DNA from 3 places in the Agrobacterium bohemicum genome. Region 2 is predicted to be linked to each of the others. Evidence: riboswitches for the same ligand, from Rfam matches in the RefSeq annotation. Region 2 holds a riboswitch; each other region holds the start of a gene.
What was found. A riboswitch is a leader RNA that binds a small molecule or an ion and turns the genes downstream of it on or off. The one in region 2 is predicted to bind cobalamin.

Region 1 (6,821 bases), on a different contig from region 2:
GCAAGCCGTCAGCGACAAGGGCATCATTACCGCACCTGGCAGCGCGCCGGTGACATTTGCAGCAGAGGTGTTGAAAGCACTCGACCTCTGGGGACCGGAGGCGGAGGCCGAAATCACCGTGTTTTCGGCGGAACATCGGTAGACTCAGCTTCGATCAAGAATGCGGCAGGCACGTGCTGGTCCTTGCGTGTCATCGGACGTCATTGCGCGGCGCAAATCCCGACTGTTAAGGTGCAGGCTGCGGTCGACTGGCAAAGCAAGACGGGCGATCTTGGCTGCGGCGGCCGTCAAGAAGGCCGGGCTATTACTCTCGAAAAACTGTAGGCACGCTGCCTTTTCAGGCTCTTGCCGCAGCAGCGCTTTGAAAGCGAGGCGGTGCATGGCGCAAGGCGCGCCATGACCGGGGACGGAAAAACGCAGCGCATCGAGTTCATCGCTCCACTCGACTGCATTTTTCATCTTATCGGGCAGCGTCGAAACGCTTGAAGAAAAGCCCGCTCAGCGAACCAAGAATGATCCAGAACACAAAACTGGTAACGGTTGCCAGCACCATGAACCGGCGCTCGAGTGGCAGAGGTGCCAAAGCGTGTTCGCCCTCCGGCGGCAGCGGCGCGCCAATGACGTGTGGTGCGGCGATGAGCATGACGGCCAGAACCGCAGCCCATGGCTCACCCCGTCTGAAGACGAGCAGCGCCAAACCACCCGCCGTTGCGGCGACCGTCGCGATCCACCACATCTGACGTGCGCCGAGAGCGGCGGCGGGCGTGCCCGGCAATTCCGGTGGCAGACCGATCATGGGTGCCAGCATGACGGCGGCAAAACCCGCAAGACCCCAGAAGATGCCTTCGCGCCAGCCGCCTTCTGAGCCGCGTAGCGAAATCAACGCCGTCAGGACCAGCGCGTAGCCGATGGCGGTCAGCACATTGGCGGCGATGGTGTAGGCGTTGCGTTCGAAACCATCGGCAGGCGTCCAGGCTTCGGCATCATGATGATGGTCGGCCGGTGTTGCGGCATCGTGGGCGTGAGCGGGAGCAGCCTCGCCGCCGGCATTTTCAAAGGTTTCCGCCTGAAGGATGAGAGGCGTGGTGCCGACAGCCTGCATGACGCTGACGGCGAGACCGGCAATCAGCCCCACCAGAACGGCGGTAAAAACGATATTACGGAAAAATGGCATCTCTGTTTCCCTCAATGGCAAGGGAAGGCATTGGCATGACGCGTATCATGGGCGGCATTGTGCACCGCTTCGACATGCGAAAAGCCCACGAAACCGACGATGAACAGGCCAAGTGCGGCGGCTGTCAACGACTGCGCAATCTTCGATGTTTTGGTTGATACGGCTGATGTGGCCGTATTCTGCTGGATAGACATGGTGATCCCTTCCTGAGCGGGTGGGCGCATTGCTGATCAAAAGCCGCACGACCGCATTCAACATTCACCACGGGGAAAGAGACACAAGGTCTTGAAGGCCGGAGAACCGACCTGCCAACCGTGCTGTTCCGGACACCCCGCCGGTATTGACGACACTCACGTGATGGCAGGTCTCCTGGCTCGCGGGTCGTAACCTTGAAAACACCTTCCCGAACTTTGCAGTCAGTGGCTTTTCGTTTTCAGGCTATCCGCTCACAGTTGCGGGGGCAGCCACGAATCAAAGCTCGCGCTTCTATCGTGTTCCCTTTTCACTTTCCGGGCGAACCCGAAAAGACCATCACACAACCGTTATCCGGCGGAAGCTGATCCGAGTCAATGGCTGATCACGGAGACGGCAATGCCTTCAGGTAGGCCGCAATCGCGTTGCGATCTTCGGCGGGAAGGCGGGCCATGTTCTGCTGCACCTTGACCATGGAACCGCCGGCGCTATCGAAATCCGGTGTAAAGCCGGTCTCGAGATAATTGGCGATATCAGCTTGCGACCATGAACCGATGGGTTGGGACTCAGGCCGGATATCGGGAATACGCCCCTCACCTTCCGGGTTGGGTCCACCGGCTAGCCATTGGTTCTTCAGGAACCCACCCAGTGCATCGCGCGGGGTGTGGCATTCACCGCAGTGGCCGAGGCCTTCCACGAGATATTGCCCGCGAAGGACTTCCGCATCGGCATTGGCAAGCTGCACGCGCGGCTTGCCCTTGTCGAAATACAGGAATTTCCAGCCACCCAGAGCAAGACGAATATTGAAGGGAAATGGCAGATCATGGCCCGGCGCATCATTGGTGCTGGCCGGCAGTGTTTTCAAATAGGCGAAAAGATCGTTCACATCCTGCGGCGTCATCCGCGCATAGGAGTTGTAAGGGAATGACGGGTAGAGATGCTCGCCGTCTTTGCCGACGCCGCGCGTCATCGCATCGCCGAATTGCCCCACTGTCCACGCGCCGATGCCGTGCTGCGGATCAGAAGAAATGTTGGGCATGTGGAAGGTGCCGAACGGGCTTGGCAAGGCCTGCCCGCCGGACAGCGTCTTCAGTGCGTCGCCCGTGGCATTCGGCGCGGCATGGCAGCTTGCGCAGCCGCCCGCCCAGAACAGCGTTTCACCATTGGCAAGGTTCGGCTCACCCAGATTGGCCCAATGGCTTGGTGGCTGGCGTTGCGGCGCGGTTACCCACATGAAAACGCCAAGGCCGACGGCACCCGCAATAACAGCACCGCCCGCCAGCTTCGCCCAGATGGAAGCCATCGCCTTCTCCGATTCGTCCGAATTTACAATGCGAAAAGGTCCGCCGGTATGGTGGCGGACCTTGGCTGGTACCGACTACTTCTTGAGACGGTAGGTCTGGTGGCAACTGCTGCAATCTGCGCCGAGGGTCTTCATGGCAGCACCAACGCTGGCCTGATCCGTCGGCAATTGCGCCAGAACCGCATCGGCATCAGAACCGAGCTTTTCGGACTTGGACTTGAAGTCCACGAAGTTCTGCCAGATGGCAGGAGCCGCAGCGCCGCCCTCGGAACCAGCCGGGAACTGGTCCGGAAAGGCCTTGGCATTGGTGCTGATGGTGGTAACAGCGGTTTTGACGGTAGCCGCATCGTAAGGCTTTTCACCCTTGGCAATGGCGCCAAGCGCACCCATGGCGCCGCCGATACCCTTCATCAAGCCTTCGCGCTTCTCAACCTCGCCAGCTGCGGAAACCGCACCGGCGCAAAGACAGCCTATCATTATGGAAGCGGCAATGGTTCTAAGCTTCATCGTTTCTCTCTCCTGAAACCGGCGCGCCGGAGGGGTGTCTGCTCTGTGTTCTCGCATGTCGTCATCGCAAAACAGCGTCCCACCCGCCCGACATGCTGGAGCGAGCGTGGACGAAGATGCCTGCTTCACATGGCAAAAAGAAGTCACATTCCGGTGATTTGTAAAGCGAAATCAGGTATATAAAGTTGCCTTTGGCCGTCGGCTTTTATCACCGCGCCACCGCGACCTGCTGCCGGTCTGTCAAGGCTGACAGTAGCAACGTCCGGCTATCTTCGCGGCCGAAGCCACGAATTTCAATGCGATCTTCAAAGATATCTGCAATGGCAAAAGTGTTTTCGTCCAAGGTATCGACCATGCCTTTGAAATTCATGAAATGCGTGCTGCTCACCTGCCCGTAATTGCCAACGTGATTATGCCCGCAGAACCACGCCTTCACGCATCGTCGTGTACTGAGTAATTCCAGGGTTTGAGGCGCGTCCCACATATTGTGGGCATTATCAGGATAGAGCGGATAGTGGCAGAAGATGATGACGGTTTCGCCCGCCTTTTCAGCCGCGTCCAGCGTATCGGAAAGCCATGCCACCTGCTCCGGACTGAAAGAACCATTCCAGTTCTGGGCATTGATGGCACCGGCCTGTTTCAGCACGTCAAGCCTTTGCGCAGCCAGTTCACGACGCGGATCACCCTGTGGGGGCGCAAACAGGCTGACATCGCTGCCATCCAGCACCACAAAACGAACATGGCCGACCGTGAAATCATACCATGGTGATGGCATCGACAGGCGTTCATGGACTGTGCCGAGATGCTGCGGCGCGACCGAAAAATCATGATTACCCGGCAGCATCACGCTACGGTGGCGCAGCTTGTCGTAACAGTTGAGAATGATGTCGAAATTTTCCCAGCCGTGATCGATGATATCACCCAGCGTGACGACAAAGGCGAGGTCTTGGCTGTTGAAAGCGGCGATGGCCTCATCCAGCTTCTGAGGGCTCTGCGCGTAGTAGCGGCCCATATCCGGGCGCGGCGCGACATCGGCGTATTGTGGATCGGCGACAATGCCGAAGGAGAAAAGCGGTGCAGTTTTTTCTGTCATGATGCCTCCGCATAGGACGGGGCAATGACAGCCATATGACAAAATGAAAACACCCGGCGCTGAGGCCGGGTGTTGATATCAATGAAAGCGTAAAACCTTACTTGGCAGCAGCTTCGTAGCGCTCCAGAACGTAATCCCAGTTGATGAGATTATCGACGAAAGCTTCGAGGTACTTCGGACGCAGGTTCTTGTAATCCACGTAGTAGGAGTGTTCCCATACGTCGACGCCGAGGATCGGCTCTGCGCCGTGAACCAGCGGGTTTTCACCGTTCGGAGTCTTGGAAATCTCGAGCTTTCCGTCCTTGACAGACAGCCATGCCCAGCCGGAACCAAACTGTGTCGTGCCAGCAGCGATGAAATCAGCCTTGAACTTGTCGTAGCCGCCGAGATCAGACGCGAATGCCTGCTCCAGCTTGCCCGGAAGCTTGTTGCCGCCGCCGTCCTTCTTCATCCACTTCCAGAAGTGGACGTGGTTGTAGTGCTGGGCGGCATTGTTGAAAAGGCCAGCATGTGTGCCGAACGACTTCTTGACGACTTCTTCCAGCGAAAGGTCTGCGAGACCGGCTTCGGCGGCAAGCTTGTTGCCGTTGTCCACATAGGCCTTGTGGTGCTTGTCGTGGTGCAGCTCAAGCGTTTCGCGAGACATGTAAGGCGCAAGTGCATCGTAATCGTAAGGCAGTGCGGGAAGTTCGAAGGCCATGGTGTTTACTCCTTGTTGCAGCGGCAGGGCCGCTCCTTGAAACCTGTGCCCGGACCATAAGAGCGGACGTCATGAGAGGCAACCTGCTAAATGTTAAAATGTTCCAGCAAAAGAGAAAATTCTTCCCGGCGCCCTTGGAAAAACACTTTTCATGCCAAGCTTGCGTACCGATTCAAGAAAATCCGTTCGCTTTCGCCAGCGACGATACAGGAAGGATATTGCCGTGAAACGACAGTTTCTAGCTGCTTGCATCGCAAGCCTCATCGCCCTGCCCGCCGCAGCGTCTTCCGGCGATGCCTGGAAGGAATTTTCAGCGGAGGTTCAGGCCCGTTGCCTGGGCGCAATCGAGGGCGTTATGGAAAAGCCGAAGATCGTCGTCGATCCCTTCGGCAGCCAGAGCTACGGCCTTGCCATCATCACCGGCAAGGCGAAGGGTACGAAGACGGAGATCAGCCAGATCTGCGTTTTCGACAAGAAAAACAAGACCGTCGAAATTGGCGGCGAGTTGCCCCGAGACGCCGTAAAGATTGACATTCCCGGCGCGGCCGCGCGCTGACCCCTATGGTTCCGATTAGAAGCGGGGTGTCGTATCAGCCTCGCCCAGCGGGCGCTGCATCAGCACGATATCAAGCCAGCGCCCGTGCTTCCAGCCAATGGATTTCAGTGTGCCGACCATCTCGAAACCGGCGGCGCGATGAACGCCTATGGACGCCGCATTGTCGGCGTCTCCGACGACGGCAACCATCTGGCGGAAGCCCCGTACGGTCGCCTCATCGATCAGCGATAGAAGCAGGGTCTTGCCGATACCCAAGCCCTTGCGCTCAGGATCGACATAGATGGAATCTTCAACAGTCGCGCCATAGGCGGGGCGTGCCCGATGCGCTCCCGCATAGGCATAACCCGCGACAGTCCCCTCCACCTCTGCCACCACATAGGGAAAGCCGCCTGCAATCAAAGCCTGCCTGCGCTCGATCATGGTGTCTGCGGAAGGCGGCTCGATTTCAAAACTGGCCGTACCGTGCAGCACCGCGTGGCGATAGATTTCCGTAATTGCGGCAATATCGCCTTCTTCACAGGGGCGGATGGTGACAACGGTTTTTGGCTGGGAATGCATTTCAATATCCTGAATATTTACAGAGACAATGTGCACGGTCCCTGCTCCATTTCAAACCTAAATTCAACGCTCACCCACCGGTCAACAACTTGATGGCGATCAGCCACATGGTAAGCGCGATGACGCCTTCCAGCACGCGCCAGCTTCGCGGATTGGCGAAGATGGGACGTAACCAGCGGGCGCCGTAACCGAGGCAGAAAAAGAACAGGAAGGACGAGGTAACGGCACCCGCCCAGAAGGCCTTTTCAGCGCCTGGAAACTGGGTGGAGATCGTGCCGAGCAGAACGACCGTGTCGAGATAGACGTGCGGGTTGAGCCATGTCAGCGCGAGACAAGTGGCGAGTGTCGACCCGAGCGAGGTCACGGTGCCGGATGCGGCGGCGAGAACATTCGAAGCACCAAGCGCCGACTGCAGGCTTTTCGCGCCATACCAGAATAGAAATGCCGCGCCCGCATAGCGCATGGCAGGCTCCAGGGCGGGCAGGACGGCGGCAATCTGGCGGAAGGCCGTTACCCCGATAGTGATCAGGATCGCATCCGACAATGCACAGGCAAACACCACGGCGAAGACGTGCTCTCCGCGCAAACCCTGCCGCAGCACGAAAGCGTTTTGCGCACCAATGGCGACGATCAGTGTCAGACCCATCGTCACGCCCGTCATATAGGTCGAAAAATTCATGCCCCTGCCCTTCATTTAAGGCCCTGAATAGGTAGCGCGTGTACATTAATCCAGTTAAT
Region 2 (6,821 bases):
ATGCTGATTGTCGGTGCGATGATAGGTCTTGGTGCTGGAGGCGCTCAGGCAGATGATCGGCGGCTTGCTGAAATGGTCCCTGTAAGCTTCTGACTTCAGGAACGCCTGAAACAGCTTCCCATGCAGATCACCGAAGTCGTCAGGTGCGCTGAAAGCGTCCTTGTTAATGTTATGCTCGGGCAGCAGGATACTGAAATCATAATCTCTGACGTAGGAAGAGAAGTTGTTACCGACGACGCCTTCGATACGCTCGCTCGTCGCTTGATCGACGATGTTGGTCTTGAGGACTTCGATGATGGGGAAGGTTTCGGTCTCTGCCGATGACCCGATGCTCATCTCCACGGATACGATTTCGATCTCGACTGCGTAGCGATCCCGTAGCGGGTTATCCCAATGCGCCATCGCATTGAACTTGTTGTCGATCATCCGCAATGCGTTGCGCAGGTTCTCTCGACGGTTCTCGCCTCGTGCCAGATTGGCGAAATTCGTCGTGGCGCGCGTACTCTCTGCAGGGCGATAGTCCTCGTCAAACGGAATGCACCTGATCGAGAAAGTGAAAGTGCTGTCCAACATCATCCGGCATCCTGCTTCCCGAATTAGGTCGTCGTAAGCGGCCCTTTCGGTTCAAAGTCATTCTTGCGGGCGGTATGCCTGACCCGGCGGCTGACTAAAAATGGTATTATCTCACTGACGTATGAGCGCTGTTCATGCGTTTGATGCCGACAACGTTCTCTACTTCTTGAGAAGAAAACTTGACCCTCCAACCAACATGCTACATTGCTTCGTCATCGTGGTTCTTCAGGCGAAAGTCTGGAGCTAAGAGGGAATTCGGTACGGCGCTCATCGCCCGAAGCCGGAGCTGCCCCCGCAACTGTAAGCGACGAGCGGAAGTCAATTCATGTCACTGAGGCGCGCCTCGGGAAGACGGACGGAAGCATTGACCCGCAAGCCAGGAGACCTGCCGCGACAGATAACGTCCACGGGCGGGGTGTCCCGGTGTGCCGCTTTGCGTTCGGCATCCTCGCGCCGTTGCCTCGCGTCATGTCTTCGCCCTGCCGCAACATGATGGCAGTGCCGATGAACCAGAACCCGACGACAAGAGCACCTAAGCAAGTCTCGATCCCCCTCGACGCGCACCTGCAGACGAGAAGTCGCTGACATGCTGGACAGACAACACCTTTCCATCCTGCGGGAAGTCGACCGTCTTGGCAGTCTGACGGCGGCTGCTGAACGGTTGAATGTGACCCAGTCGGCGCTCAGCCATACGATCCGAAAACTCGAAGAACGCTATGGAATAGCTGTGTGGGGAAAAGACGGACGCAATGTGCGTCTGACTGAGGCGGGTCGCTACATCGTTGAACTCGCGCAGCGCGTCCTGCCGCAGCTTGAAAGGGCGGAAAATGTCCTCTCTGATTACCGGTATGGACGACGAGGATCGTTGAAAATCGGGATGGAATGCCATCCCTGCCATCAATGGCTCATGGGCGTCACGAAGCCATATTTGCTCGAATGGCCCGATGTCGACTTGGAGCTGACGACCTCTTTCGTGTTCGGCGGAGTATTTGCTTTAACAGGATCAGAGATCGACATCCTGATCACGCCAGACCCGATCGATGCGGCGGGCATCCACTATGTGGCGGTCTTCGATTACGAGCTAGTCCTCGCCGTGCCGACCGGCCATCCGCTAACTTTCAAAGATCATGCCGAACCTTCAGACCTTCTGGACGAGACGTTGTTCACCTATCCTGTGCCGCCGGAAAGGCTCGATGTCTTCACCCAGTTCCTAGTACCGGGCGACACTCGCCCCCGTCATCACAGTACTGTCGAAACAACGGAGATGATGTTGCAGCTTGTTGCGGCAGGTCGCGGGGTCAGCGCAATCCCAGACTGGCTCGTGCGGCTGGACGCCGCGGAACTGGGTGTTCAACCTGTCCGGATAGGGAGCAGGGGCATCAGCAAGAGTATCCACCTCGGGTTAAGATGTGGCGATGAGGACGTCGACTATATCGCTGGTTTCCTGAGCAGGGCACGTCAAACACCTTCAACACCAGTTGCTAGCTCATAGGCGGAGTAACGTCAGTCGGAAGCATAAACGCGCGTTTGTCTGCTTTGGGCCAGATGCGGTTATCCGCTCTGCGCCAATAAGACATGGCGATTGGCATCATCAATTAGACTTCCGTAAACAGCTTCTCCGCTGCGAAATCGATAAAGGCGCGCAGCCTCGGTGTAATAAATCGCGCCGACGGCCAGAGGATGGAGAAATGGCCTGGTGCCGTCAGACTGTCGCTCAGCACCGTTTGTAGCAGGCCTTCGCGAATGGCATCGGCCGCTAGGAACTCTGGCAGATAAGCGAGGCCAAGGCTATCGATCGCGGCAGCCCTGATCGCCTCCATGTTTCCACAAGTGAGAGCGCGTCACGGAGAACCTCGCAGGAAGGCGCACTTCTATTTGGGCCGGCATCTCTCCTCTACGCAAGGAAGTCGACCTTTACGGCCGCCTGTGGGCAGATTGCTCTACGGGCCATTTCGTCTTCGATGACTTGAGCCGCACGATAGATGCTGAACTCGTCGAAATTCCGCCCGACGAGCTGGACCGAAAGGGGCAGGCCATCGGCGCTGATGCCCGCAGGCACGCTCATGGCTGGCGAGCCCGTCAGGTTGAAAGCGGCATTGACGGACGGGGTCCCATTCACAAGAGAATTTCTTGCCACGTCATGGATGAGAGGTGCGACGCCAAGCGCACCGATCACCAAAAGGAGATTGACAGATGAAAAGGCCTCGGCGAGCTCTGTGGTCAGTTCCCCACGCCTGCGGCATGCCTGGAGGTAATCGGTCGCAGTGAGCAAGAAGCCTGGTAAAAAGCGCTCGACCGAATACGGACCATAAAGATGGAGACTGCGTCTGAAATCGTCTTCGTGGACGGCTGCTGCCTCGCTATACATGATGACGCGCTGGGCGGCGAAATAGTGACGCAGAGGTGATAATGATACATCCGTGGTGGTGGCACCAGCGTGTTCAAAAAGTCTGGCAGCCTCTTCGAAAACTGCGACGCACTCGTCCGAAAAGAAGTCGGGCTCCTCTTCATGGAAACTGCGCAGGAGACCTATCCTCATGCCACACACGCCTAAAGACGTCGCCTCGGTCCATGGCTGCGACGGAATGTCGACTGAAGACGGGTCACCGGGGTCATGACCTGCAAGAGCCTGGAGTGCTATCGCATTGTCCTCAACGGACCACGTCATTGGGCCGGCGGTCTCCATGGAATAGGCTTGAGGCGTCATCCCCCAGCGGCTCACCCGACCATATGTCGGCTTCATGCCCGAAATGCCGCAGTAGGCTGACGGCGTCCTTATCGATCCGCCCGTGTCCGTTCCGATCGCAAGCGGAACCGTTCCCGCAGCGACGGCTGCCGCCGACCCACTTGACGAGCCCCCGGTAAAGCGATCGAGATCCCACGGATTGCGCGCGGGCCCAAAGGGCAGGCTGAAATCCGGCCCACCCATGGCGAATTCCTGCGTCTCAGTCTTACCCAGCAAGACAGCGCCAGCCGCGCGCAGACTTGCGACGACTGACGCGTCAGACGTTGCGATGTCACCCAGCGTGAGGCGAGAATTGTTGGTGGTTGGAAGGCCAGACACATTGATGATGTCCTTCACCGCATATGGGATGCCATGCAAAGGTCCTCTGTATTGACCTTCCATGATTTCAGCCTCAGCCTTGCGGGCGTCAACACGTGCTGCGTCCTCCTCGATCGTGATGAAACAATGGAGCGTGGAATTGAGTGTTGTTGCACGTGCAAGAAAGTGATCAACCACCTCGACGGGTGAGATTTGTTTTCGAGCAATCATTCGTGCGGTTTCAGCGATCCCAAGTTCCCAGAGCTCCGACATCTGTCACACCTCGTCCGTCGAAGGTCGATCGTCCGTGGTGCAGGGCCTTGGAATTGCTGGTCCATCGACACGAAACACGTGGGGAGATTCCACCCGGCGATCACGCGGTATTCGCACCAAATCAGTCAGGACCCGGAGATTTGCGTATGATGCGCGGGCAGCTTCAAATTGGTCGTCGTCAAGTTTCAGCCCTGCCCGTTCGATCAACACGGAAAATTCGTCACGGCCAAGCATGTCCTATCCACTCCCGCGTTTCTTCAGGCAATGCTGTCAGGTTCAGAACCATTTCGCTCATCAGAACCGTCGGTCATCAGTAAAATGGTTTATTCAAACCGCCGATACCTGGCGAAATTGACAGGATGACAACAGGTCGGGAGGTCAGGCCGGAATGCGAACGATCGCGCCATCTCCGCTCACATAGGTCTCATCCCTTTTCGAATGAGGCACATCAAAACTGTCTTAAGTTTGGCCCGCATAGGTACGGGACAACACGCCGCATCACCTCGTGATCGCCAGCATGAACCACGGCCAATCCCGCTCTCTGTCGATGGCTTCCTGGCCCAGATCCGGATCTTCCACGATCAACCCGTGAAGGGTCCGCAGCCACGCTGCGGCCTCTTGGCTTTGCCTGCGAGGTGATCGCGCCCGTCTCAGGGCCTTTTCGGAACCATCGAGCGGGAATTGGCCCGCTCCCCAACTGGAGCCGATAACGATGTCGCACGATCTTTCTCTCGCACAGTCCCACACCTTCCAACTCTCCCGTGACCTGATGGTCCCGGTCACCGTCTTTGCAGTCGACGGTGAATACGGCGTCCTACCCACCGACGAGATCGACGACGGCGACGACCTCGAAATCGTGCACGAGCTTTCCCCCTGGGCGGCTCATTGAGCCGCCTTTTGCCGTTCCGGCTGCCGCTAGCGAGCGAGCGGTGGCAAGGGAAGCGACGCCGGGGCTGGCAAATCCTTTGCAGGATTCACCAATTGCCAACCCCGCCCTTGCCGCCTTCGCTCTTCGCGCCGGACGTGAAGGGGTCCGCGAAGAATGCGGAAAGGAAATTAACAAGGGACGATCGCCAGGCGATCGGAAAGATGATGAAGCGAAGAGATATTGAGGAAATTCGCGAACGGGTCGGGTGCGGAGCAGTTTTGGAGACATCGGGCTTCGCGATCGATGCGAAGGAAAGCACCCGCCGGGCTGTGAAATACCGCCGCGGCGGTGAGATCGTTATCGTCACCCATGGTGGCCAGGGTTGGTTCGATCCGCTAGGCGATGACAAGGGCGACGTTTTCTCACTTGTTGCACGCCTCGACGGAGGTGGCTTCCTGGACGCGTTGGACCGTGTCGCCGGTCTCATCGGCTTCCAGTCAATAGAACCGGAGTGGATGGCGGCAGCGCCAACAAAAACTGCGATTGCGACGATCCATGATCGGTGGATATCGCGTCGGAAACCTCGACCGTCATCTGAAACCTGGCGCTACCTGCGGTTTACGCGCTTCGTACCGGAACGGATTCTGAAGGGTGCCATCAAACAGGGTGTACTTCGTGAAGGCCCTTACGGAAGCATGTGGGCTGGCCATGTTGACGAGGACGGTAACATCTGTGGCTGGGAAGAACGCGGCCCGGACTGGCGGGGCTTTGCGACGGGCGGCGCGAAGGTGCTGTTCCGGCTCGGCCCATCCGGAGCCCATCGGCTTTGTGTGACGGAAGCTGCGATCGATGCAATGAGCCTCGCAGCAATCGAGGGGATGCGAGAAGACACCCTCTATCTCAGCACCGGCGGCGGTTGGTCGCCGAACACTGCCGCAGCGTTACGACAACTGGCTCGGTACCCGGATGTGCAACTTGTTGCGGCGACCGACGCCAATCGCCAGGGCGAGGCCTTTGCATATCGCCTTCGTGAAGTGGCCGATCAGGCTGGATGCGATTGGTTGCGTCTGCGACCGCCGGCGGACGACTGGAACGAGGTCCTGAAATGTCAGGAAAGGGAGAAGCAGGAAAAGGAAGGAGAAATGAACGGCGTGCCGCATTCGCGCCTCCCGCGTCAAGGGAGGCTTCGCCCGGCTGCGCCGGCCCTTGACCCGGGCGGACACGATGCCGGCGGCCCGGGAGAGGTCATGGAGGATTGAAGAGATGAGCATGGTCGTGACGACGGTGTTCTCTTCGGTCCGGACATATCCCAAGGAGCCGCAAATGAACCCCTCTGCCGCAATCCGCAAGGTTTTCCAGGGCGTGGCAACACGCAAGCAAATGTACCGCATGTTCGACCGTCATGCCCAGCGACCGGGCCGATGGGATGGCGATGCTTCATCCCTTTATGCCGGTGAATGGTTTGAGATCGCCGAAGCGGAGCACGATTATATGTTCGAGATCCTCCCGCCGCTTTGGATCCGCGGATCGATGTTTGCCATGCGTGAGTTCCTGACCGACTCCGTGACGTCAGTGTTCTTCAGCCTGCGCATCGATGGGGTCATCCGTCACTTCCATGGATATTGCGACCTGTCCGAACGTTCTATGGCCGAGCATATGCGCCTGGCCATCGTCGAGCGGGAAAGTCGTCCGCTCCGGTCGATGTCTCGGCAAGAGCGGCTCGAGCACATCTGGAGCAGCACGGCTGACGACTATCGCGACTATGCGGGCGATCGATGGCCGCAAAGCAACCGTGGCCATCGCACCGTTGTCCTGTACGGCTGCAAGGAGGGCACGTTCCTGAAACTGCTCGATGATCTGACGGACGACGAAATCTCCGCCAAGCTTCCGGTGCATTTAAGGCACCTCCCCCTCTCCATCGCCGCCTGAACGACACAACAGTCTTCACAACCGATCGCGACGCGCGGCCGAACTCTCGCACAATCGGCCCTGCCGGATTCCCATCCTCTGCGCACTTCGAGCTGCCCGCGCCGGCAGATCGCAAAATGGTGCCTTCAACAGGAG
Region 3 (6,821 bases), on a different contig from region 2:
TTTGGCTGGGCGTCGGCGCGACTGGACGACCTGGTCAACCTGCCCGCTTCCCGGCTGACTGGCCTGTTGTTTGTCCTCGCTGCTTTTTTCGTGAATGGCGCTTCGCCTCGGGCTGGTTTCCGCTCTATTTTCCAAGACGCGCACCATCACCGTTCGCCCAATGCCGGTTGGCCGGAGGCGGCACTGGCAGGGGCACTTGGTTTCGCGCTGGCCGGTCCTCGGTCTTACGGCGGGCAAATGATCGAGGCGCGGTTCATGGGCGAAGGTGGGCGGCGCGATTTGACATCTGTCGATATTCGCCAGGCTTTGACACTCGCACGTATCGCGGATGCTATGTTGATCGCGTTTTTCGGTGCGTTAGCCTTGGCTATCGCGCTATAGCCAGTAGTGCATCGAGATCGAGATGGCGTTCCATGTGGTCCGCCAACCGGTCCAGAACGTCATCCACCTGCGCTTCGTAATTGAGTGCCGAGCTTTCGCCGCCCAGTCGCTCCAGCCATGCGCTGCGTTGATTGTCGTCTGCGAAGAGGCCGTGAATATAGGTGCCAAAGACGCGGCCATCAGCAGAGATCGCGCCCTCGGCGTGGTCGCCCATCGTAGAGAAGGGACGCATGTTGTCATTCCCTGTCGTTACACCGACATGCATTTCATAGCCGGAGAAAGAAACGTGATCGAAGCTTTGGCCGATGACAGAAACGAGCCTTTTGTCTCCCGTCAGCACAGTGTCGATATCCAGTAAGCCCAACCCCTCTATCGTGTTAGGCGTACCCTCGATACCATCAGGATCTGCCACCGTGTTTCCGAGCATCTGGTAGCCACCGCATAGGCCAAGCACAAAGCCGCCACGGCGCGCATGCGCCTTGATATCTACATCAAGCCCTGAACTTTTCAGGGCGCTCAGATCGGCGATCGTGGATTTGGAGCCGCAAATCAGCACCAGTGCACAATTTGCGGGAATGACATCGCCTTGGCGCACCCTGATAAGCTCGACATCCGGCTCAGCCTCAAGGGGATCAAGGTCGTCGAAGTTCGAGATGTGCGGCAGGATCGGCACTGCGATGCGGATCTTCGCGCCGGGTTTGTGCTGCCCAGGTGCTGTCAGGCCCAACGCGTCCTCTGCTGGCAGGCGATTGGCATCGGCAAAATGCGGCAGGAGGCCGATCGGGTTCCAGCCGGTTTTATCTGAGATAATGCGCATTCCTTCATCGAACAGGTTTGGATCACCCCTGAAACGATTAACGATGAAACCATGAATCATGGCGGCATCGTCTGCATCCAGAACCGCCTTTGTACCAACAAGGCTGGCGATGACGCCGCCTCGGTCGATATCGCCAATCAGGATGACGGGGGCATTGGCTGCGCGGGCGAAGCCCATATTGGCAATGTCGTTGGCGCGGAGATTGACTTCCGAAGCGCTGCCCGCACCCTCGATCAGGATGATGTCAGCTTTCGCCTTGAGATGTTCAAAGCTTTCCAGAACGCGCGGCATCAACCCTGCCTTCATATGCTGGTAATCTACGGCTTTGGCTTTGCCGATTACTTTGCCCTGCACCACCACCTGCGCACCGGTCTCGCTTTGGGGTTTGAGCAGCACGGGGTTCATATGCACGGAAAGCGGAACGCCAGCAGCCCGTGCCTGCAAGGCCTGTGCCCGGCCAATTTCGCCACCATCTGCTGTGACGGCGGCATTGTTGGACATGTTTTGCGGCTTGAAGGGCATGACGGACAGTCCGCGACGGACGAAGGCGCGGGCCAGCCCTGCCACCATCAGCGACTTGCCGACATCCGAGCCGGTGCCTTGAAACATCAAAACGCGCGCTGTCATGAATTAGAACTCAATGCCGGATTGCGCTTTCACACCAGCTTTGAAGTGATGTTTCACAAGCGTCATTTCCGTAACCATATCGGCGGCATCCATCAACGGCTGCTTGGCATTTCGGCCGGTGACGATAACGTGCAAACCGGGGCGACGAGTTTGCAGGGTCTCTACCACCTCTTCCAGCGGTAGATAATCATAGCGCAATGCGATGTTGAGCTCATCCAGAACCACGAGACCGATGGTGTCATCGGCCATCATCACCTTGGCTTCCTCCCAGGCTTTGGTCGCGGCGGCGACGTCGCGCTTGAGATCCTGAGTGTCCCACGTGAAACCTTCGCCCATGGTGCGCCACTCCACACGGTCACCGAACAGGGCGAGTGCCTGTTGTTCGCCGGTGGACCATGCGCCTTTGATGAACTGGACAATGCCGACACGTCTGCCGGTGCCCAGCATGCGCAAGGCAAGGCCGAAGGCTGCGGTAGACTTGCCTTTGCCAGGGCCGGTGTTGATCATCAGCAGACCTTTTTCGACGGTCTTTTCGGAGACTTCAGCATCTTGAACCGCCTTGCGGTTGACCATCTTGGCGCGGTGACGTTCGGCTTCGCTGTCGCTGATGTCGCGGGTCATGGCGGTTGGTCCTTCCGGGTCTCATGCTTTTCCAAAGCGGCGACTATAACCAAAACGCATGCGTGAGCAATGATACGCGGCATTGACACAAAAGCACCGCAGGGCATAAGGGTTAATGACTGACGGTCTTTTTCCGGCAACGGGAAAAGCTAAGAGGGAACACGGTGCACTTCGCTTATGCGGACAAATCCGTGGCTGCCCCCGCAACTGTAAGCGGTGAGCCCGCGCCGGAAGCCACTGGACATCTTCAAGTCCGGGAAGGCGGCGCGAGGTGTTGAAGCCGCAAGCCAGGAGACCTGCCGTTTCAGGAAAAACGTCTGCCGGGCGGGGTGCTCCGGTCAGTCGGTTGTTCGCCAATGGCTTTGCGGTTGTCCGCATGCCGTTTTCGATATCCGCACCCCAAGACCATGTGAAGGCGCGGAAAGTACACTCTTGGATATTACATCAACATCGCTCAGCCTGAATGAGAAGACGCACCATGACACCGCGCCTGGAGTCGTGGTTTATGTGTGCCGCAGTTGCCGGTCCGAAGCTGATCCGAATGCGGACCCTCGCCCCGGTGCGACCCTTGCGCAGGCCGCCATTGCGCTGGGTGACGCAGAGGGTGTCAATGTGCGCAGCGTCAATTGCCTTGCCAATTGCAAGCGCGGCTTGAGTGCCGCCATTCGCAGCGCCGATGGATGGTCCTATATGTTTGGATCGCTGAGCGAAGACGATGCGGCCGACCTTATGGTTGGCGCACGTCTGTTGGCCTCTGCGCCCGACGGGCTGATGCCGTGGCGCGGACGGCCCGACAGTTTGAAGCGTGGCCTCGTTGCCCGCATTCCCCCTTTGAATTTTACCGAGGAGACATCATGACCACGCTCAACCGCGTTCCCTGCACCATCATCACCGGCTTTCTGGGCGCTGGCAAAACCACGCTGCTGCGTGGCCTTCTGGAAAAGCTTGAGGGTAAGCGGCTGGCCATCATCGTCAACGAGTTCGGCGATGTCGGTATCGATGGTGACATTCTCAAGGGGTGTGGCATCGAAAACTGCCCGGAAGAAAACATCGTGGAATTGGCCAATGGCTGCATCTGCTGCACAGTGGCAGATGATTTCCAGCCCGCCATCGAGCAGATTCTGAGCCGACAGCCACGCGTTGAGCATATTCTGATAGAGACCTCCGGTCTTGCTCTACCAAAACCCCTAGTACAGGCTTTCCAGTGGCCAGCGATCAAAAGCCGTGTAACGGTGGATGCCGTTGTGGCCGTGGCCGATGGCGTAGCACTTGCACAAGGCATGGTATCGCATGATCTCGAAGCACTCGCTGCTCAGCGCCAGAACGACGAGGCGCTGGACCATGACGATCCGGTCGAAGAGGTTTTCGAAGACCAGATTGCCTGCGCTGATCTCATCGTTCTGACCAAGGGCGATCTACTGGATGCGGCGGGTCTCGAACGCGCCAAGGCACATATTAACGCTCATCTTCCAAAGGCTGCTAAAATTATCGTGGCTTCCAATGGCGCGATCGATCCTGCCGTGCTCATTGGCCTTGGCCTTGCAGTGGAAGAGCATATCGAAAACCGCCACACCCACCATGATGAAGAAGCAGATCACGACCACGACGAATTCGACAGCTTCGTTGTAGAACTGGACGCGGTAAAGGATGCAAACGCGCTAGCGATGCGGATTTCCGAAACCGCAGCATCGGAAAATGTGTTGCGCATCAAGGGGTTTGTCGAGGTGTCAGCCAAGCCGATGCGTTTGCAGGTGCAGGCGGTCGGTTCGCGCGTCAACCATTACTTCGATCGCCCGTGGGCTGCCGGTGAGGTGCGCCGCAGCCGTCTGGTCGTGATCGGAGAAAAGGGTCTCGACCGCGCGAAAATCGAGCGGATGCTGGCAGCCTGATCCATGCACATCCTCGCCACCACATCTTCGTCTCTGGACGACCTGATAGAGCCGGTTGATCTCAACCAGGGTCAGGCGGATGTGGTGGTGCTGTCTTTTTCGGCCAGCGATCTGGGTGGGCTGGAGCGCGGATGGCAGCGTAGTAACGATGTCTCGGTATCCTTTGTGTGTGCCAACCTTTCCGAACTTCGCCACCCCATGTCGGTCGATCTGTGGATTGAAAAGACGGCGGAACATGCCAGACTTATCCTTATCCGGATTCTCGGCGGTGCCGATCGCTGGCGATACGGCGTGGACGAGTTGTCGAGAATGGCGCGGCGGCGTGGCTTAAAGCTCTTGCTTTTGCCCGGCGAATGCAGCGATCGCGATGAGAAACTCGAAGCTGCGTCCACGGTCGATCTACCAACGCAGTCCAAAATCCTTTCCTTCTTCCGCGAAGGCGGGCCGGAAAATATGGACCGGATTGCGAGAGGGCTTGCTGCGTTGGCGCGAGGGGAAGTCTGGCCCGATCTTGCAGCAGAACCGTTGCCCAAATGCGGATTCTACCGGCCCGGTGAAGGCGTGGTTGACCTTTCGGCGGCGCTGGATTGTTACGAGGCCGGTACGCCGCTTGTGCCCATCCTGTTTTATCGTTCCATGCTGATGGCGGAAGACGTTGCGCCGATCGATGCGCTATATGAGGCACTGCGTGAACGCGGCTTTTCGCCGCTTCCGATCTTTGTCGGCGGTCTGAAAGACAGCGACGCTATCCGGTTTCTGGAAGAAAAGCTCGTTCCCTTGGAACCGGCAGCCATGATAGCAGCGACAGCTTTCGCCAGCCATTCGGACGAAGATGGCAAGAGCCTGTTCGACCGGCTGGGCGTCGCAACCTTTCAGGTCATCATGGCCACCACCCGCCGCGATGGTTGGGCGGAAAACATGCGCGGGCTCAACCCGTCCGATCTCGCCATGCATGTGGTGCTGCCGGAATTGGATGGGCGTATTCTGGCGGGCGCTATTTCCTTTAAACAGCCTTACCCAGACGGCGGGCGCGGCCTAGTCCATATCCCGGAGCGTGATCGCGTCGAGCAGGTTGCCGATCGTCTCTCTGCCTTTTTGCGGCTAAAGAATGCGGCACCTGCTGAGCGGCGTGTCGTCATTCTCATGCCGGATTATCCAGGCGCTGCACCGGGGCGAACGGGATATGCGGTTGGTCTCGATGTACCGCAAAGTGTGTTGGAGGTCCTGCGCGACTTACGCGACGCCGGTTATGCGGTGGACGATATTCCAGAGACGGCGCGGGCGTTGCTTGACCGGGTTGAAAATGAGACGACTACTTTTACGCTGGCCGACTACTCAGCGTTCCGCGACGCCCTGCCCAAAGCTGCCAATCTGGCCTTGGACGAAACATGGGGTGAAGCGGATGCAGATACTGCTGTAACAGCCGGAACATTCCATTTTCGTGCCGCTCGTTTCGGCTCAGTAACAGTTGCTCTTGCGCCAGATCGTGGCCGCACCGAAGACCGGCGGGTGGATTATCACGATCCGGCCCTGCCGCCTCGGCATGCACTGGTCGCTTTCGGTGCGTGGATGCAGAAAAGCCCGAGCGCACATGCAATTATTCATGTCGGTGCACACGGTACGCTGGAATGGCTGCCGGGCAAGACGGTTGCGTTATCGCGGACCTGTTTTCCCGAGATCGTTACCGGATCGCTGCCGGTGATCTATCCCTTTATCGTGTCCAATCCCGGCGAAGCAGCCGTTGCCAAACGGCGGATCGCTGCCGTTACCATCGGCCATATTCCGCCTATTTTAATCGATGCTGGACTTTCGCCTGAACAGATGGCGCTGGAACAGCTTGTCGATGAATATGCGCAGGCCGATGGATTGGACAGCCGCCGCCGCGACAGATTGGCCAAGCTTATCGTCGAGAAGGCGCTTGAAACTGGTCTGGCCGAAGATGCTGGCGTCGGCAAGCAGGACGATTCCGATACCGCGCTTTCACGCATTGATGCTTTTCTCTGCGATCTCAAGGATTTCGCGATCAAAGACGGACAGCATGTGTTTGGCCGCTGTGCGGATGGTGAGCCAGATCAGTCGAGAGCGCAAAGTGCGTCGGCTGAAAAGGCTGCGCTGATTGCTGCACTCAACGGGCAGCATATTATTCCTGGCCCTTCCGGTGCACCAGCGCGCGGGCGGCTGGATGTGCTGCCGACGGGGCGTAATCTTTACGCCGCAGATCCGCGCACCATGCCAACAGCCACTGCTTTCGAGCTGGGGCGCATGGCGGGCGAAGAGGTCCTGCGGCATTATTTGCAGAGCCATGGCGATTGGCCAAAGCATATCGTCTTCGACCTCTGGGGTTCGGCATCTTTGCGCAACGGTGGAGAAGATGTGGGGCAAGCCCTGCATTTAATGGGCGCGCGACCGATCTACGATCCGGCAACCGGCCGGGTGACTGGCATCGAAATCCTGCCACCCGCAGCGCTTGGACGGCCACGCGTAGA

Region 1: linked by a shared signal. The riboswitch ahead of ATO67_RS16720 (CbtB domain-containing protein) and the one ahead of ATO67_RS14445 (LysR family transcriptional regulator) in region 2 are both predicted to bind cobalamin.
Region 3: linked by a shared signal. The riboswitch ahead of ATO67_RS07100 (DUF1636 family protein) and the one ahead of ATO67_RS14445 (LysR family transcriptional regulator) in region 2 are both predicted to bind cobalamin.

The regions. Positions count from the first base shown of each region.
Region 1 is NZ_KQ961032.1:152,489-159,309, reverse strand. It holds gene ATO67_RS16735 (type 1 glutamine amidotransferase family protein) at 1-142, shown strand, start outside; gene ATO67_RS16730 (hypothetical protein) at 145-459, opposite strand; gene ATO67_RS16725 (CbtA family protein) at 461-1,174, opposite strand; gene ATO67_RS16720 (CbtB domain-containing protein) at 1,186-1,368, opposite strand; cobalamin riboswitch at 1,517-1,722, opposite strand; gene ATO67_RS16715 (cytochrome c) at 1,752-2,669, opposite strand; gene ATO67_RS16710 (c-type cytochrome) at 2,745-3,176, opposite strand; gene ATO67_RS16705 (metallophosphoesterase) at 3,385-4,269, opposite strand; gene ATO67_RS16700 (superoxide dismutase) at 4,367-4,969, opposite strand; gene ATO67_RS16695 (hypothetical protein) at 5,193-5,525, shown strand; gene ATO67_RS16690 (GNAT family N-acetyltransferase) at 5,541-6,083, opposite strand; gene ATO67_RS16685 (LysE/ArgO family amino acid transporter) at 6,154-6,762, opposite strand.
Region 2 is NZ_KQ961030.1:197,009-203,829, forward strand. It holds gene ATO67_RS14440 (DUF1852 domain-containing protein) at 1-573, opposite strand, end outside; cobalamin riboswitch at 775-980, shown strand; gene ATO67_RS14445 (LysR family transcriptional regulator) at 1,160-2,065, shown strand; partial or broken gene ATO67_RS14450 (LysR substrate-binding domain-containing protein) at 2,169-2,399, opposite strand; gene ATO67_RS14455 (amidase) at 2,468-3,889, opposite strand; gene ATO67_RS23300 (hypothetical protein) at 4,602-4,778, shown strand; gene ATO67_RS14465 (DUF3991 and toprim domain-containing protein) at 4,982-6,016, shown strand; gene ATO67_RS14470 (DUF1419 domain-containing protein) at 6,081-6,686, shown strand.
Region 3 is NZ_KQ961025.1:311,228-318,048, reverse strand. It holds gene cbiB (adenosylcobinamide-phosphate synthase CbiB) at 1-381, shown strand, start outside; gene ATO67_RS07110 (cobyric acid synthase) at 368-1,825, opposite strand; gene cobO (cob(I)yrinic acid a,c-diamide adenosyltransferase) at 1,829-2,446, opposite strand; cobalamin riboswitch at 2,553-2,764, shown strand; gene ATO67_RS07100 (DUF1636 family protein) at 2,879-3,304, shown strand; gene cobW (cobalamin biosynthesis protein CobW) at 3,298-4,335, shown strand; gene cobN (cobaltochelatase subunit CobN) at 4,339-6,821, shown strand, end outside.